3 regions of the Enterobacter sp. Taxon_2 genome follow, and region 3 is predicted to be linked to each of the others. Evidence: riboswitches for the same ligand, from Rfam matches in the RefSeq annotation. Region 3 holds a riboswitch; each other region holds the start of a gene.
What was found. A riboswitch is a leader RNA that binds a small molecule or an ion and turns the genes downstream of it on or off. The one in region 3 is predicted to bind thiamine pyrophosphate.
Positions count from the first base shown of each region.

Region 1: another riboswitch for thiamine pyrophosphate. It lies ahead of thiM (hydroxyethylthiazole kinase); the one in region 3 lies ahead of thiC (phosphomethylpyrimidine synthase ThiC).
Region 2: another riboswitch for thiamine pyrophosphate. It lies ahead of thiB (thiamine ABC transporter substrate binding subunit); the one in region 3 lies ahead of thiC (phosphomethylpyrimidine synthase ThiC).

Region 1 covers NZ_CM178024.1:3,248,353-3,252,779, reverse strand. Annotated here, with positions in the region: partial or broken gene AC4IC4_RS15475 (hypothetical protein) at 474-632, opposite strand; gene AC4IC4_RS15470 (YadA C-terminal domain-containing protein) at 1,269-2,315, opposite strand; TPP riboswitch at 3,014-3,110, shown strand; gene thiM (hydroxyethylthiazole kinase) at 3,146-3,916, shown strand; gene thiD (bifunctional hydroxymethylpyrimidine kinase/phosphomethylpyrimidine kinase) at 3,913-4,427, shown strand, end outside.
Region 2 covers NZ_CM178024.1:729,610-734,036, forward strand. Annotated here, with positions in the region: gene thiP (thiamine/thiamine pyrophosphate ABC transporter permease ThiP) at 1-696, opposite strand, end outside; gene thiB (thiamine ABC transporter substrate binding subunit) at 672-1,655, opposite strand; TPP riboswitch at 1,687-1,787, opposite strand; gene sgrR (HTH-type transcriptional regulator SgrR) at 1,824-3,479, opposite strand; gene sgrT (glucose uptake inhibitor SgrT) at 3,568-3,720, shown strand; gene AC4IC4_RS03390 (sugar efflux transporter) at 3,841-4,427, shown strand, end outside.
Region 3 covers NZ_CM178024.1:227,554-231,980, reverse strand. Annotated here, with positions in the region: gene hemE (uroporphyrinogen decarboxylase) at 1-868, opposite strand, end outside; gene nudC (NAD(+) diphosphatase) at 907-1,680, opposite strand; gene AC4IC4_RS01040 (Rsd/AlgQ family anti-sigma factor) at 1,776-2,273, shown strand; TPP riboswitch at 2,328-2,439, shown strand; gene thiC (phosphomethylpyrimidine synthase ThiC) at 2,519-4,414, shown strand; gene thiE (thiamine phosphate synthase) at 4,414-4,427, shown strand, end outside.

The DNA of each region.
Region 1 (4,427 bases), 1.8 Mb from region 3:
TTTTAGCGAACCCTTATTTTACTGCTTCATTTGCATCAATCATCATATAATACTCAAGAATAATTGAAAAAAACGCCCATCTGTTAAGGGCGGCTTTAGCAATACACTAAAGACTGACAACACGGATCTCACTTACACTTTATGTTAACCGTGTAACTACACGGCTTGCATCAAGCTATTTGTAATTGACTTTGCTGTATAACCCCTAATGAAAGTGGCTTGTTTTAGATTAATGCACTGTACCAAAAATAGGGCAAACGTAAGGCGTCATCTTAACCTCAATGAGTTAGAACAAAATCAACAACACTCTCATCTTTCAATTTCAGTTTGAGAGTGTAGCCTTGTTTCTTCCACACACCGTTATTAGGCTTCCAGCCTTTCGAAAGGAGGGTTTCAGCAGCATCAGAGATAGGTTTATCGACCACACTGTAAGCATCAGCTTCAAAAGCTATCCGATCTCGTTGGCTCGAAATTGCTTTCTTGTTTTGTGCTTTGGTTTTGTGAATATCACAACCATGACCATCAGTTACTTGAGTACATCCAGAACGCTCTAATTGCTCCCGATAGTGCGCATTAATAGCATGAGCAGGAAGAGATGCAATAACCAGAACAGCTAATAACATTTTTTTCATAATCCTAAATTCTGCCTTTCGTATATCACAACAACAAAAAATAATATAAGCAGCATTGTATTAGCAATGCGCCGTCAAAGTGATAGATCTATCCCTGTCTCTTGTTTAAGAAAAACATCTGAAGGAACAAAAGTCTATATAAATACACTCCGTAGACAGGAACTTGCATAACCCATAGTAACGTCTGTCTAGCTGTTATCACAGCTATAAGCTATGTTTAAAATGGTACGGCTGTAAGTAATACCTATAAATACGCCAGTAGCTACTAAAGCTAACGATACTAAAGCAGAGCATATAATTAGTTTAATCATGGCTATCATCACTATTTCACCCTAAGGAACCATTCTGATTGTTCTTTCTCAGGAAATTAAACGCCTTCACTATAAAAAAGTATCAATGCATCATGGTATATACTAGCACTTCTGTATTGTTGGTTTGATCTCATATTTGATAAACAAACGAGGCCGTTTTAAAACTGTTAAATACTTAGTTTGTCAGGCTAACGATAAACCATAACTTGCATCACCTGTAAAGAATTTATAAACATCAACAATACAAAAATCGGCGGTTATGCTTGTCGAAACCCCTTTATGGGGTATATGTATATTGAGTTCACTTGGGGGCTTTATCGTTTACTTAAAAACCGATACCTACACCAACAGAAGCACCCATGTTATTAGCGGTATCATCAGAGAAACTCACTTTAGCGATAACGTGAGAATTAAAGTTAACTGAGCCACCAACCGCTAAAGCGCTTTCACCGTTGTAAGTAGCACCACCAGCAGAGAACATTACACGCTGATTAGTTTGCACTTGAGGCAAGCCAGCCATAGCCATAGCTCCAGAGATACCAGCGTTAGCTTGCTTCTTATTATTATCTACTTCATCGCGCAATGATTTAAATTGCTGGTTAGTATTGTTATTCATAGCTTGCATAGTCTGCTTTGCAGCTTGCAGATCTTGAGCTACGCTAGCAGCCTGGCTAGAGGTGGAAGCGATAGCTGCAGAGTTAGCAGCTACTTTAGTTTGTGTAGCCGTGTCTACTTGCACTTTGTTAATGGTGGTGGTAACACCATCTTTACCATTGCTACCATCTTTCCCATCAACGCCATTCTTACCATCAACGCCATTCTTACCATCAACACCATCGCGCCCATCTTTACCATCAGCACCGTTAGCACCTGCTACACCTTGCACACCCTGTAAGCCTTGCGCCCCTGTAGCACCATCTTTACCATCTACCCCATCTTTACCATTAAATGCACCGCTTGCGGCTTGAGTCTGGATAGCTGTAATAGCATTGCTATTTGTCTGGATTTGAGCGCCTAAAGCAGCATCAGCAGAACTACGGGCGCTTGATTCATCTACTACAGATTGTGTTAATTGAACATTCAAGCCATTAACTTGACCTTGCAAACCGCTAATGTCTGATCGGTTTTGCATGATTTCGCCTTGCTGCGTATTGTTGAAATCATGTTGTGTCTGAATTGCATCATCTTGAAGGCGGTTAGCTTGCTTGAGATCGTCAACATCAAGATTAAGCGTATCAATGTTATTTTGCGCACCTTGCGCCCATTGAGTAGAGCCGGAGTTATCACTTGCAAAATCTACAGCGTGAGAAGCATTGATAGAACCAGCGAATACAGCACCAAACACGAAAACAGCCAGAATAGAACGTTTCATTTTATATCTCACTAATAAATAAGGATTAAATTCATTGTCAAAAGCTTTTGCAAGCGCTTAGCTTTCTAACCGATATGGAGATTAACCCTGCTATTAGTCTGTACTAAATTAGGTTAATTCTCGCGCGATTCTTTTTTTATAAGATGAATTAACTATCCAGGATTGCACATAAGTCAATGTTGATCTGGATCACGTAAAGCACTAAATGCAACAGTGTCCAGGGGGGGTGTAAGAAGACTTTCTTCAATATATACATTGCCTTATATTTTGAATGGTTAACTATAACTCAGTGTTTAAACTATTGAAATAGATGCAAATGTCTAAATTAAGTGTATGACTTAATGAACACTTTGTGTTTCGAGTGAAATAGGGTTTATTGTCTTCTAAAAGTCACATTGAAGGGATTAAAAATTCTTATACTCAAGCCAGATTTTTAGTGATAAATGGAATGTTAATCATTTGATAATAATCGGCACTAAATATGGCTGTTTTGTAATATTCATTAATATAGAGCCTAAAAACTCTTGCAGAATTCTGACGACAATATGACCTCCTCCCAGTTGATGAATACGCCGCGATGTTAGGAGTGCCTTAATAAGTCACATGAGGACATCCCAATGAAGAAGCGACAACCGCAAGGGCACGCTTGCGTCAGCGAGCAACTTCCCCTAATCTGGAAAAAAGTATAGAGATTTAATCTTCATGACTCGGGGTGCCCCATCACTGATGGGCTGAGAAATACCCGCAACACCTGATCTGGATAATGCCAGCGTAGGGAAGTCAGATGCCTTCCCGGTCATCGCTTCTTCACGCAAGGCAGGAGCGAACCCATGCAGCCTGACCTGCTCGATTTACACGTTTTACACCACTTCCGCACCCGTTCACCGCTGACCCATTGTATGACCAACGATGTCGTACAGACCTTTACGGCCAACGTTTTGCTGGCGCTTGGCGCATCACCGGCGATGGTGATCGAGGCCGAAGAGGCCGAGCAGTTTTCCGCGATAGCCGATGCGCTGCTGGTTAACGTTGGCACGCTGACCGCGCCGCGCGCCCAGTCGATGCGTCGGGCAATAGAAAGCGCGGTGGCGGCAGGCAAACCCTGGACGTTGGACCCGGTTGCCGTTGGCGCCCTGGCGTTCCGCACCCGTTTTTGCCATCAAATTCTTGCCCTGAAACCGGCGGCCATTCGCGGCAATGCCTCTGAAATCCTTGCCCTTGCCGGAATGAGCGCAGGCGGGCGCGGTGTCGATACGACCGATACCGCCGCCAGCGCGGTGCCCGCTGCTCAGGCGCTGGCCCGCCAGACCAATGCCGTTGTGGTCGTCACCGGTGAGGTGGATTACATCACTGACGGACAACGCACCCGAACGGTAACCGGCGGTGACCCGCTGATGACGCGCGTGGTGGGCACCGGGTGCGCGCTCTCCGCCGTCGTCGCGGCGAGCTGCTCGCTGCCGGGCGACCGGCTGGATAATATCGCTGCTGCCTGCGGATGGATGAAGCGAGCTGGCTCATTCGCTATTGCGCAGTCTCGTGGCCCGGGCAGTTTTGCCAGCGTGTTCCTGGATGCGCTCTACACGCTGGAGGAGCAGGCATGAAGCGGATTAACGCTCTGACCATTGCCGGTACCGATCCCAGCGGCGGCGCGGGTATCCAGGCTGACCTGAAAACCTTCTCCGCGCTTGGCGCATACGGCTGTTCCGTCATCACCGCGCTGGTGGCGCAAAACACGCGCGGTGTGCAGTCGGTCTACCGTATCGAGCCGGATTTTGTTGCCGCGCAGCTGGATTCGGTATTCAGCGACGTGCGCATTGATACCACTAAAATCGGCATGCTGGCCGAGACGGACATTGTTGAAGCGGTGGCCGAGCGGCTTAAGCGTTATGCGGTGCAAAACGTGGTGCTGGATACCGTCATGCTGGCAAAAAGCGGCGACCCGCTGCTCTCCGCCTCTGCCGTGGAAACCCTGCGTAAAAAGCTGCTGCCGCAGGTGGCGCTCATCACGCCCAATCTGCCAGAAGCCGCCGCGCTGTTGGGCACATCGCACGCGCAAACGGAACGCGAGATGAAAGCGCAGGGGAACGCGCTGCTGGCAATGGGCTGCGGGGC
Region 2 (4,427 bases), 500 kb from region 3:
CTGGTAAATCGCCAGCTCAATGGTGGTGGCCTGCGGCCCGCCGCCGAGCGACAGCACGGTGGCAAAGCTGGCAAAGCAGAGCATGAAGATTAATGCCGCCACGGGCGGGATTTGGCGGCGCAGCCACGGCCATTCGACAAAGCGGAAGAACGACACGCCGCGCATGCCGAGCTGGGCGGCAACCTGGCGCTGCTCGCCGGGAATGTTCTCCAGCGCCTGCAAGAAGAGGCGCGTTGCCATCGGCATATTGAAAAAGACGTGTGCCAGCAGGATGCCCTGCAGTCCGTAAGGCGAGAATGACCATTCCAGACCAAGCTGGCCGAACAGCGATGCCAGCCAGCCCTGGCGACCGTAAACGCTCAAAATGCCGAATACCGCCACCAGCACGGGCAGTATCAGCGTCATGGCGCACAGGCGCAGCAGGGCCTGCCTGCCGGGGAAACGCCGCCGATACAGGGCGCGCGCCAGAAAAATGGCCGGGATCACCGACAGCAGGGCAGAAAGAAACGCCTGCCAGAAGGAGAACTGGATCACGTGCCAGAGGTAACTGTCGTGCCAGAGGGCGAGCAGATCGCTCTCTGGCGCGTTGAACCACAGTGCAAGAAAAGCCCCCAGGCTGACCGCCACCATCAGCAGGGCGGCGAGCAGACCGGGGATTAACCAGCCGGGAATCAACGGCTGACGGCGCGTTGCCATTCACTTACCCATGCGGCACGCTGCGCGGCGACCTGCTGCGGCGTAAACTCCAGCGAGGTTGTTGGTTTGGTCAGCTGCTCAAAACCTGCTGGCAGCGCAACGCCAGTGACCGGATACATCCAGTTGCCTGCGGGAATGGCATTCTGGAATGCCGGTGAAACCATAAATTTCAGGAACTTCTCGGCCAGCTCCGGCTGTTTGCTGGCGGCGGTACGCGCGGCCACTTCCACCTGCAGATAGTGCCCTTCAGCGAAATTCGCCGCAGCGTAGTTGTCTTTCTTCTCGGCGATGATGTGGTAGGCCGGAGAGGTGGTGTAGCTCAGCACCAGGTCGCTTTCGCCTTTCAGGAACAGGCCATAGGCTTCGCTCCAGCCTTTGGTCACGGTGACGGTTTTGGCGGCCAGCTTCTGCCACGCTTCCGGTGCTTTATCCCCGTAGACCTTTTGCATCCACAGCAGCAGGCCCAGCCCCGGCGTGCTGGTACGCGGATCTTCATAAATCACGCGCCATTTCTGGTCACTTTCCACCAGTTCTTTCAGGCTCTTCGGCGGGTTTTTCAGCTTATTTTTGTCATAAACAAAAGCAAAGTAGCCGTAATCGAACGGCACAAAGGTGTCGTTCTTCCAGCCGCCAGGCACGTTAACGGCATCGGCCGCGACGCCGCTTTTGGCAAACAGTTTGGTTTGCGAGGCGGCTTCCAGCAGGTTGTTATCCAGCCCGAGCACCACGTCGGCCTTGCTGTTTTTCCCTTCCATGCGCAGACGGTTGAGCAGCGAAACGCCATCTTCCAGCGCGACGAACTTCAGCTCGCAGTTGCAGTCGGCTTCAAAGGCTTTTTTGACTACCGGGCCAGGGCCCCAGTCGGCAGAGAAGGAGTCATAGGTATAGACCGTCAGGACGGGCTTCGCAAAAGCAGGCAGCGCAAACAGCGCCAGCAGGGGGAGAACTTTTTTTAACACTTTGCACCTCAAAGTTGAGTGGCAAAGGATTTTGAGCGACAGCCTCAAATCCCTTCGCCGGCGTTATCCGGATCAGGTTCGACGGGTATTATCTCAGCGCACATCAGTGATGCAGCACCCCGTTGAGAACGGCGCTATTGTAATGATTTGGTGAATATTACGAAAGCGTTATGGCTCCGGCGGTGCAAACCAGGCGGATTTAAAATCAAACCAGCCCAGGGTATTCATCCGCAGGCCGCGCATGCTGCGCTGGCCCTGGATCATCAGCCAGTGGTGGATCAACGGGACGATGGTCTGTTCGGCCAGTAGCTGCTGGCACCACACGGCAAGATTCATCTCGCCCGCGCGCCACTGGGCGGCATCCTGCTGCCAGTCACGGTCGATGCAGTGCTGGATCAGCGGGACTTCATACAGGTGCGAGAAGAGCGAGAAATCGAGCGGCAGGGTGAAGTTGGCGCTGTTAAGCCAGATATCACTGGCGATCTCACCCTGATGCCATTCGTCATAGTCAACTTCCCTGACCTCCAGCGTTACTCCTTCGGCTGCCAGCAGTCGGGTCATGATTCTGGCGATAAAACGATGCTCCACGTGCTCGCGGTAGTAGGTTAGGGTGATGGACTCCAGCCCTGCGGGTTTGTCGCAGTGCGACGGGCGGGCGTGGTGCCAGCGCGGAAGCAGGCCGTAGGCCGGGAACCAGTATGTCTGGTACTGAGCTTCCGCATGGTAGATCAGATTGGCAGGGGACAACACGTGGCTGATCCACTTGCGGACGGCCTGGTTTGCCCCGCGGTGGGTGCGGCGGTCAAAGAGGAGATAGTAGCATCCCTCCTCCAGGCGACTCTCCACGGCTTTTTCTCCCGTGGTGGGGCCTTCAAGCGTCAGCCCGCAGCTCAGGTCTTCATTGAGATCCGGCAATACCCACACGTTGACTTCGTCGATCAGCGCCCGATAGCCAAAGTAGTCATCGAACGCGCGGATTTTCAGCTGGTTGCTGTTATTGCGGGACACGGAGTAGGGCCCGGTGCCAATCGGCAGGCTGGCAAAATTGTTCATCGATTCCCATTCGCCGGGCAAAATCATCGACGGCACGTAGCCCAGCAGCCAGGGAAGCCACTTATCCTGCTGCGACAGCTCGATATCCAGCGTCCAGGCCGTGGGGGAGTGGATACGCGAAATATGCGAGTAGAGCGGCAGCCTTCGGACGCGTTCCAGAGAGGCGATGACGTCGTGCATCTCCAGCTCGCGACCATGGTGAAAGTGAATGCCGGGGCGTAAAAAGAAGCGCCAGTGAAGCGGAGAAAGTTGCTGCCAGTGGTGCGCGATATCAGCTTCCAGTTCCCCGTTTTCCTCATTTATCCGCGTCAGACCGCTGAAGATTTGCCGGGCCATATGGGTTTCGGAGCGGCGTAACGCCGTGCCGGGCAGCAGATTTTTCATTGGACGATAGTAGAGCACCCGCAGGATGTGTCGACCCTGACGAAAACTGCGTCCGAGATGGGAAACCAGCATCTGGCGCACGGCGGCTTTGTCGCCCACCAACTGAACCAGCTGATCGATGCGGTCCTGCTCGAGCAGGTCTTCCGCGCGCTGCTGCTGCAACGCCAGCCCGGTATAGAGAAAGGTCAACCGCGAACGTTTGCCGCGTCCCGCCTCAGCTTCCCAGCTTAACCAACCCTGCTGCTGCATGGTGTTGAGCAGCGTACGCATATGACGGCGGGAACAGCTAAGCAGGTCAGCCAGCTCGTTGAGCGTGGTCTCCTGCGATTGCCCCTCGCAGCACTGCCAGAGGCGGATAAACTGTTGTTGCAGACGACCGGAAGGCATAAAAGGGGAACTCCTGACAAAAAACCAGCAATTTATTTATCCCTATATTAGGCCAATAATTCTCCTCGATGAAGTGAGGAGGTAAATTATGAAGAGGTCTACCGCACGTCAGTTTTATCAGCAGTACTTTTCAGCGACAAAAGGATCGTCCTGGCTGGCCCGCCAGTGTGCAGAGCAACGGCTGAAAACGTTAGAAGAATTGATGCAGTGGGACGTTACAACACCGACCTCTTCCCGCTAACTCGCCTCGATCATGTGTGACTGAGTATTGGTGCTTATCACCCGCCAGCAAAATGTTTTTGCTGGCTTTTTTCGTTTATTCTTTCACCCGATTTTGATTCGCTTTCACAAGGACTTGCGCATGCTGTGGTTGATGACGATGGGGCGACGCCTGAACGGCGTGTATGCCGCTTTTATGCTGGTGGCCTTTATGATGGGCGTGGCGGGGGCGCTGCAGGCGCCGACGCTGAGCCTGTTTCTCAGCCGCGAGGTGGGGGCACAGCCGTTTTGGGTCGGCCTGTTTTATACCGTTAACGCCATTGCCGGGATCCTGGTCAGCCTCGCGCTGGCAAAACGATCGGACAGCCAGGGCGATCGCCGCAGGCTGATCCTCTTTTGCTGCGCCATGGCGGTGGGCAACGCGCTGCTCTTCGCCTTTAACCGTCATTATCTGACGCTCATTACCTGCGGCGTGCTGCTGGCGTCACTGGCGAACACCGCCATGCCGCAGCTGTTCGCGCTGGCCCGTGAATATGCGGATAACTCGGCACGGGAAGTGGTGATGTTCAGCTCGGTGATGCGTGCCCAGCTCTCGCTGGCGTGGGTAATTGGTCCGCCGCTGGCCTTCATGCTGGCGTTGAACTACGGCTTTACCATCATGTTCTCTATCGCCGCCGGGATTTTTGTCATCAGCCTGGCATTGATTGCCTTCGCGCTGCCGTCCGTGGC
Region 3 (4,427 bases):
CCTGCAGCGCCACTTTGTCGCCCACGCGACGACGCGCATCAGCAATATCGGTGGTCCAGTCGAGCCCCAGCGCATCGCAGCCGGTGGCCGCCATCGCTTCCAGCCACTGACCGCCACCTTTAGTGAACAGCGTCACCGGCACGCGGCGACCTTCGTTTTCACGCAGCAGGACGTCTACGATTTTGTGCATGTAATACAGGGAGAACTGCTGATAATCGCGCCCGGTCAGCACGCCGCCCCAGGTATCGAAAATCATCACCGACTGCGCACCGGCTTTAATCTGCGCGTTCAGATAGAGGGTGACGCTCTTCGCCAGCTTGTCGAGCAGCGCATGCAGGGCCAGCGGCTCGGCGTACATCATCTTTTTAATCAGGGTGAAGGCTTTGCTGCTGCCCCCTTCCACCATATAGGTTGCCAGCGTCCACGGGCTGCCGGAGAAGCCAATAAGCGGCACTTCACCTTTCAGCTCGCGGCGAATGGTGCGTACGGCGTTCATCACGTAGTCCAGCTCGCCTTCCGGATCGGGGATCGGCAGCTTGTCCACGTCGGCTTTGCTTTTGATCGGAGAGGTGAAACGCGGGCCTTCACCGGTTTCGAAGTACAGGCCAAGGCCCATGGCATCCGGAATGGTCAGAATATCCGAGAAGAGGATCGCAGCATCCAGCGGGAAGCGGCGCAGCGGCTGGAGCGTCACTTCACAGGCCAGCTCGGCGTTTTTGCACAGCGACATAAAATCGCCCGCCTGCGCGCGCGTGGCTTTGTACTCTGGCAGATAGCGTCCCGCCTGGCGCATCATCCACACCGGGGTGACATCAACGGGCTGGCGCAGCAGCGCACGCAGATAACGATCGTTCTTCAGTTCGGTCATTTTTGCAGTTCCTTAAGCGTCATGGCCTCAGTGTAACACTACTCATACTCGGCCCGACACATCGCCACGGTATCTTCTATCAGCCGACGCGCCACGGTGCCCGGCGGAGGTAACAGCGGTAAATCGTCGTAGCGATACCAGTTCGCATCCAGCAGCTCTTTCTGATCGATAACGATCTCGCCGCTGTCATATTCGGCCATAAAGGCCGTCATCAGCGACTGCGGGAACGGCCACGGCTGGGAGGTGACGTAGCGCAGGTTCTTCACTTTGATCCCGCTCTCCTCCATCACCTCGCGCGCCACCGCCTGCTCCAGCGTTTCGCCCACTTCGACGAAGCCGGCCAGCACGGTATGAACGCCGTTGCGATGACGGGTATGCTGCGCCAGCAGGATGGAATCCTCCCGGCGGATAGCGACGATAATGCACGGCGCAATCTGCGGATAGTAGCGTTCGCGGCAGTGGTTGCAGAGCATCGCCCATTCGGTTTTGCTCGGACGCATGGTATGGCCGCAATAGCCGCAGTATTTATGCGAGCGGTAAAACTCCGCCAGCTGCACGCCGCGCCCCGCCAGCTGGAACAGCCCCACGTCCAGATCCAGCACCTGGCGCACAGATCCCATATCCTGGCGGCGGGGCTGTTGGATCAACCACACGGGCTCACCCTGCCACTCGCCGATCTGTAGCGCTGGCTGGCCAGCAAGATCGAACGCCTCAGCTGCGCCATAGGGGATTTCCCCGGCAGGAAGCCATAATTTTTGTTCGTGACTGACGATCCACCAACCAAGATCTGATTTTTCAATAATACGATCCATATCTATTGCACTACCTTCGCTTCACTGACATGTTGTTAGCATTGTGGTTACATTCTGGATAAGCAGATTCAATCCTACATTTTGCGGAGTCGACCATGTTAAACCAGCTGGAAAGCCTGACTGAGCGCGTTAGAGGAAGTAACAAACTGGTGGATCGCTGGCTACATGTGCGCAAGCATCTACTCGTGGCTTATTACAATCTGGTCGGCATTAAGCCTGGCAAAGAATCGTTTATGCGACTGAATGAAAAAGCGCTGGATGATTTTTGTCAGGGCCTGGTCGACTATCTGTCCGACGGCCATTTCAATATTTATGAACGCATTATCCGCGAAATGGAAGGGACAACACCGTATTTAGCAGCCAGCAAGCTCTATCCGCTGCTGGAAGCCAACACCCAGCAGATCATGGATTACTATGATTCCGCGCTCGAGAACGCCATCGATCACGATAACTATCTTGAGTTTCAGCGGGCGCTATCCGACCTCGGTGAAGCGCTGGAAGAGCGATTCACGCTGGAAGATAAGCTGATCGCCCTTGTACTGGACAATGATTTGAACATCAGTAACGAAGAGAACGTCGCGCGCCCTGCTTGAGTTCTTCACCGTTAACGAGTAATTTACAACCATTCGCCCCTCTCACGAGGGGGATTTTTCTTGTCGGAGTGCCCAGCGCCTGAAAGCGCGGGCTGAGACCGTTAATTCGGGATCCGCGGAACCTGATCAGGTTAATACCTGCGAAGGGAACAAGAGTCACACTGCTGTTGTATCGCCCCCCGGGCGATCCTCTCTTGCTTCATCCGTCGTCTGACAAGCCATGTCCTTCACTTTTGGAATGAGCTATGTCTACTGCAAAACTGACCCGCCGCGAACAGCGCGCACAGGCCCAACACTTCATCGACACCCTGGAAGGCACCGCTTTCCCGAACTCGAAACGCATCTACATTTCCGGCTCGCAGGCCGATATCCGCGTCCCGATGCGCGAAATCCAGCTCAGCCCGACGCTTATTGGCGGCAGCAAAGATAACCCGCAATACGAAGACAACGAAGCCGTGCCGGTGTATGACACCTCCGGTCCGTACGGTGACCCTGATGTTGCCATCAACGTCCAGCAGGGTCTGGCTAAGCTGCGCCAGCCGTGGATTAATGCGCGCAACGACTGCGAAGAACTGAGCGTGCGCAGCTCTGCGTACACCAAAGAGCGCCTCGCCGACGACGGTCTGGACGAGCTGCGCTTTACCGGCCTGCTGACGCCAAAACGCGCTAAAGCGGGCAAATGCGTGACCCAGCTGCACTACGCCCGCCAGGGCATCGTCACGCCGGAAATGGAATTCATCGCCATCCGCGAAAACATGGGTCGCGAGCGCATCCGTAGCGAAGTGCTGCGCTATCAGCATCCGGGTGAAGGCTTTGGCGCTCGCCTGCCGGAGAACATCACGCCGGAGTTTGTGCGTGACGAAGTGGCCGCCGGGCGCGCGATTATCCCCGCCAACATTAACCACCCGGAATCCGAGCCGATGATTATCGGCCGCAACTTCCTGGTGAAGGTCAACGCGAACATCGGTAACTCGGCCGTGACCTCCTCCATCGAAGAAGAGGTGGAAAAGCTGGTCTGGTCCACGCGCTGGGGCGCGGACACGGTAATGGACCTCTCCACCGGCCGCTATATTCACGAAACCCGCGAATGGATCCTGCGTAACAGCCCGGTGCCGATTGGCACCGTCCCGATTTATCAGGCGCTGGAGAAGGTCAACGGCATTGCCGAAGACCTCACCTGGGAAGCGTTCCGCGACACGCTGCTGGAGCAGGCTGAACAGGGCGTGGACTACTTCACCATTCACGCGGGCGTGCTGCTGCGCTACGTGCCGATGACGGCGAAGCGTCTGACCGGTATCGTCTCGCGCGGCGGTTCCATCATGGCGAAGTGGTGCCTGTCCCATCACCAGGAAAACTTCCTCTACGAACACTTCCGCGAGATCTGCGAAATCTGCGCCGCCTATGACGTCTCCCTGTCGCTGGGCGACGGCCTGCGTCCGGGCTCCATCCGCGACGCCAACGACGAAGCGCAGTTTGCCGAGCTGCACACGCTGGGCGAGCTGACTAAAATCGCCTGGGAGTATGACGTGCAGGTGATGATTGAAGGCCCGGGACACGTGCCGATGCAGATGATCCGCCGCAACATGACCGAAGAGCTGGAGCACTGCCATGAGGCCCCGTTCTATACCCTGGGACCATTGACCACCGATATTGCGCCGGGTTACGACCACTTCACGTCAGGCATTGGCGCGGCGATGATCGGCTGGTTCGGCTGCGCCATGCTCTGCTACGTGACGCCGAAAGAGCACCTCGGCCTGCCAAACAAAGAGGACGTGAAGCAGGGGCTGATTACCTACAAAATTGCCGCCCACGCGGCGGATCTGGCCAAAGGCCACCCGGGGGCGCAAATCCGCGATAACGCCATGTCGAAGGCGCGCTTTGAATTCCGCTGGGAAGACCAGTTCAACCTGGCGCTGGATCCGTTCACCGCCCGCGCCTATCACGATGAGACCCTGCCGCAGGAATCAGGCAAAGTCGCGCACTTCTGCTCTATGTGTGGGCCAAAATTCTGCTCGATGAAAATCAGCCAGGAAGTGCGTGACTACGCCGCAGCGCAAACCATTGAAGTGGGCATGGCGGACATGTCTGAAACCTTCCGCGCCAAAGGCGGCGAAATCTACCTCAAAAAAGAGGAGGCGTAATGTATCAGCCCGA